DNA from 2 places in the Pinisolibacter sp. DMC19 genome. Region 1 is predicted to be linked to the other one. Evidence: riboswitches for the same ligand, from Rfam matches in the RefSeq annotation. Region 1 holds a riboswitch; the other holds the start of a gene.
The links. A riboswitch is a leader RNA that binds a small molecule or an ion and turns the genes downstream of it on or off. The one in region 1 is predicted to bind thiamine pyrophosphate.
Positions count from the first base shown of each region.

Region 2: another riboswitch for thiamine pyrophosphate. It lies ahead of thiM (hydroxyethylthiazole kinase); the one in region 1 lies ahead of ACT53U_RS12185 (ABC transporter permease).

Region 1 covers NZ_JBQUZF010000004.1:224,833-227,299, forward strand. Annotated here, with positions in the region: gene ACT53U_RS12180 (ABC transporter substrate-binding protein) at 1-305, opposite strand, end outside; gene ACT53U_RS12185 (ABC transporter permease) at 319-1,101, opposite strand; TPP riboswitch at 1,164-1,275, opposite strand; gene ACT53U_RS12190 (flagellin) at 1,447-2,467, opposite strand, start outside.
Region 2 covers NZ_JBQUZF010000001.1:912,027-914,493, reverse strand. Annotated here, with positions in the region: gene pgi (glucose-6-phosphate isomerase) at 1-834, opposite strand, end outside; gene ACT53U_RS04125 (Lrp/AsnC ligand binding domain-containing protein) at 911-1,147, opposite strand; TPP riboswitch at 1,392-1,496, shown strand; gene thiM (hydroxyethylthiazole kinase) at 1,485-2,288, shown strand; gene thiE (thiamine phosphate synthase) at 2,285-2,467, shown strand, end outside.

The DNA of each region.
Region 1 (2,467 bases):
ATCAGCGTGGCGAAGCGGACGAGCGGCATGCCCTCCTTCAACGCCAGCAGGTGCTCGGGCTGATAAGTGACGGCGACGTCGGCCTGTTTGGCGGCGACGAGGCGCGGCGGAGCGGACGGGTCGGCCGGGGCGACGAGTTCGACCTCGAGGCCGCGGGCGGCGAAGAAGCCCTTGTCGCGGGCGACGAAGAGGGTGGCATGGTCCGGGTTCACGAACCAGTCGAGCAGCACCGTCATCTTGTCGGCGGCGGCAGCGGGCGTGGCCAGGAGGAGGCTCGCCAGGGCGAGCGATGCGAGACGTTTCATGTCGGGGTTCCTGTCAGGAGCGAGGGACGACGGGTTCCGCCGCCCAGGGGGCCCAGCGGCGGGTGAGATGATCGACGACGGCGCGCAGGGCCACCGCGAAGAGGGCGAGGAGGACGAGGGCGGCGAACATCAAGTCGGTCTGCAGCCGCGCGTTGGCGTGCATCATCAACAGGCCGAGCCCGTGCGAGGCGCCGACCCATTCGCCGACGATGGCGCCGATGGGGGCGACGGTCGCCGCCATCTTCAGCCCCGAGATCAACGCCGGCACGGCCGAGGGCAGGCGCAGGAAACGGAACGTGTCGAGCCGCGAGGCGCCGTGGACGCGGGCGAGATCGACGAGGCCGGGATCGAGCCGGGCGAGGCCGTCGTGCAGGCTGGCCGTCACGGGGAAGAAGATCACCAGCGTCGCCATGACGATCTTGGAGGCGAGGCCGAAGCCGAACCAAAGCACGAGGAGCGGCGCCACGGCGAAGACCGGCAACGTCTGGATCACCACGATCGCCGGCAGGACGAGGCGGGCGGTCCAGGGCACGAGCGCCATGACGATCGCCGCGGCGACGCCGAAGACGACGCCGCAGACGAGACCGAGGACGATCTCGAGCGCGGTGACGAGGCCGTTGTCGAGGAGGAGGCCGAGATTGGCGACGAAGGCGCGGGCGACCCGGTCGGGTCCCGGCAGCAGCCAGACCGGCGGCGCGAAGAGCGCGACCGCGATCCACCACGCCACGAGGAGCGCGGCGAGCGGCACGAGGCCATGAGCGGCGCGCGCGGCGAAGCGCGTCAGCGTCGTGGGCATGGGGATCCTCCGACACGGGCCATGCGGCACGGGCGGGCGGATCCGGAGGGATGAATGACGTCGGTCGGCATGGTTCCCGTCCCTTCGCCGGCATGACCCGGATCAGGTTCGAAGGGTTCGGCGCGGGGCCCGCGCCATCTCAGCTCTCGTACGAGAACACCCCTCGGAACGAGGCGAACGGTGACAGAGTACGGCGCGGCGCGCAAGGGGGGAGGGCGCGGATCCTTCGCCGGCATGGCCGCGATGCATCTTCGCGAAGACCGCGCGTGCGACCTCACGACAAAGAAAGACGGCGGCGAACCGAGGTTCGCCGCCGCCGTTTCGTTTCGTCCGAGAGCCGTTCGATCAGAACAGCTGGAGGATGCTCTGGTCGGCCTGGTTGGCCAGCGACAGGGCCTTGGTCGACAGGCTCTGGCGGGTCTGCAGGGCGAGCAGGTTCGCGGATTCCGCGTTGGTGTCGGCCGCCACCAGCTGATCGGCACCGGTGTTCAGCGTCGAGACCATGTTGTTGGTGAAGTCCTTGCGGGCCTGCACCATCGACAGGTTCGAACCGAAGGTCGACGACTGGGTGCGCAGCGAAGTCAGAGCCGAGGTCAGCGTGTCGAGGACGCGGTTGACCTGCTTGTTGTTCTGGAAGTCGCCGGTCGAGAGCTTCTCGAGGCCGAGGCCCGACGAGTTGAACACCGTACCCGTGATGTTCATCTTCGACTGGTCCGTACCGGTCTTCTCGTTGAAGATCGTGGACAGGTCGTTGCCCATCAGCAGGTTGATGCCGTTGTAGCCGGAGTCCTTCGCCATCGAGTCGATCTGGTCGAGGATGTCGTTGAACTGCTGGCGGAACGAGTCGCGGGTCGACGAGGTCGAGGCGGTCGCGGTCAGGTTCGACGAGCCGAAGCCCATCGAGGTCAGCGCGGTGGTGCCGGTCGAGGAGATCGCCAGATCTTCGCCGCCGGTCTCTTCGAAGGCGATCTCGCCATTGGAGTCGAGGGTGGCGGTGACGTCGAGCGACGAGTTGTTGACGGCCTTGAGCAGGTCGCCGACGGTCGAATATTCACCGGCACCCGAACCGATGGTGAAGGAGACGGCCTTGGTGTCCGTTCCCGTGCCCGAGGTCAGGGTGATGGTGTCGCCCTGCGTGAAGCCCGGACCGGAGGTGGTCGAGATCAGCGAGGTCGAGCGCTTGAGATCGGAGACCGAGCCCGACAGGGTGGCGTCGGATTCGCTGTCGGCGGTCTGGAGCGCCTGCTTGGCGGCCGACTGGGCGTTCTTGACCAGCGCGGTGATCGACTCGATGCCGTTCGACGCAGCCTGCAGAGTCTGAACCGAATTCTGGACGCCGTCGAGCAGGTTGGTCAGGTCACCGGCG
Region 2 (2,467 bases), on a different contig from region 1:
CATCACCGGCAGGCCGATCGCCGACCACACCGAATAGCGGCCGCCGACCCAGTCCCAGAAGCCGAAGATGCGGTCCTCGGCGATGCCGAAGGCCTTGACCTTGGGAATGGCGGTGGAGATGGCGGCGAAATGGTCGCCGATCGCCTTCTCGCCGAGGGCTGCGACCAGCCAGTCGCGGGCGGACGCCGCGTTGGTCATGGTCTCGAGCGTGGTGAAGGTCTTCGAGGCGATCAGGAACAACGTCGTCTCGGGATCGAGGCCCTTCAGCGTGTCGTGCAGATGGGCGCCGTCGACATTGGAGACGTAGTGGACGCGGGGGCCGTCGTGCCAGGGGGCGAGCGCCAGCGTCACCATCGCCGGGCCGAGGTCCGAGCCGCCGATGCCGAGGTTGACGACGTCGGTGAAGGCTTTGCCGGTGGCGCCGCGGATCGTGCCGCCGCGCACTGCGTTCGCGAAGGCCGTCATGGCGACGAGCACCGCCTCGACGTCGGCGGTGACGTCGCGGCCGTCGACCGCGAAGGGACGGCGGCGATCGGGGTTGCGCAGCGCGACGTGGAGGACGGCGCGGCCCTCGGTGGCGTTGATCTTCTCGCCCGCGAACATCGCGGCGCGGCGCTCGACCAGCTTGGAGGCGCGGGCGAGCGCCAGCAGCAGCTGCATCGTCTCGTCGTTGACGCGATTCTTCGAATAGTCGAGCAGCAGGTCGTCGTGGCGGGCCGAGAAACGGGCGAATCGGTCGGCGTCGGCGGCGAAGAGATCGACGATCCGGGCCGCGCGCATGGTTTCGGCGTGGGCGCGGAGAGCCTGGAAGGCGACGTTGCGCTTTTCGGTCATGGGGTGACCTCGTTCGAGGGCTCGCCGCAAGGGTGGGCGACGACGGGCGCCGGCGAGCGGACGCCCGTCCGGGACGTCAGAATGCCTTGAAGGTGATGACGGTCTTGGTGTCGACGATCCCCGGCACGGTCTGGACCTTCTGGTTGACGAAGTGACCGATGTCGGCCTCGTCCTCGACGTAGAACTTCGCGATCAGGTCGTGATCGCCGGCGGTCGAATAGATCTCCGAGGCGATCTCGGCATCGGCGATGGCGGTGGCCACCTCGTAGGATCGACCGAGCGCGCACTTGATGAGGACGAAGAAGGGTTTCATCTGTTTTTTCCGTTCCTTCGGATGTGGCGCCAGTCGACCAGATGCAGCCGGCGAGGGCAAGAGCGGAGCGCTGCGGATCGACGTCGCGGAGCCCTTCGTCCCCCGTCGCGGCCGGAAATGCGGTCGGCGCGATCATCGGCGGCGACATGGGCGAAGGCGTGGCGACGATGGTCGAACGGTCGTCGGAGCCGGGCTTTTTCACACCCCCTTGCCATCGCTCGATCGCCGGCTTAACTCTTTGGTACAAATCTCATCGGGGTGCCCGGCGCGTTCGGGCTGAGAGGCTCAGGCCAACCCATAGAACCTGATCCGGGTCGTGCCGGCGGAGGGACTTGAGATGTCGATGACGGATACCCATACCCTCTCTCCCGTCGGCAAGGCCAAGACGCTCGCTCCGCGACGCGTCGCCGAGATTCTCGCCCGTCTTCGCGAGCGCCGGCCGCGCATTCACGTGCTGACCTCGCCGGTCGCCCAGACCTTCACCGCCAACATGCTGCTGGCGGTCGGGGCCGAGCCGTCGATGACTTTCGCGCCCGAGGAGGTGCCGGCCTTCGTCGCGGCCTCCGACGCGCTGCTGATCAATCTCGGCATGCTCGACCGCGTGCGGCGCGACGCCTCGCTGACGGCGGTCGAGGTCGCCAAGGATTCGGGCGTGCCGTGGACGCTCGACCCGGTGAAGATCCAGATCTCGCCGTCGCGGCTCGAGTTCGCCCGCCGGCTGATCGATCTCGAGCCCGATCTCGTCCACGTCAATCACGCCGAGTTCGCCGGCCTCTCCGGCCTCGAGACCACCGACGAGAACGTCCGCGACTTCGCCGTCCACTTCGTCTCGACGCTCGCCGTCACCGGCGAGGTCGACATCGTCACCGACGGGACGCGGACGATCCGCGTCGCCAACGGCCATCCGCTGATGGATCGCGTCACTGCAATCGGTTGCGCGGGCTTCGCGGTCGCCACCGCCTTCCGTGCGGTCGAGCCCGATCCGGTCGTCGCCGGAGCGGCGGCGCTGGTGGCGATGGGGGTGGCGGGCGAGACGGCGGCCGCCGCGGCGCACGGGCCGGGCTCCTTCGCCGTCGAGATCGTCGACGCGCTGCACGCGCTCGACGAGGAAACCATCATCGCACGAGCCGAGATCCGATGACCGTCGACATCCGTTGTCATGCCATCCTCGATCCCGAACACGTGCGCGGGCGGGATCTCGCCGATCTGGCGCGCGCCGCGGCTTCGGGTGGGGCGACCATCGTCCAGCTGCGCGACAAGCACGGCACGACCCGCGAGATGGTGGCGCGCGCCCGCGCGGTCGTCGCCGCGCTGGAAGGC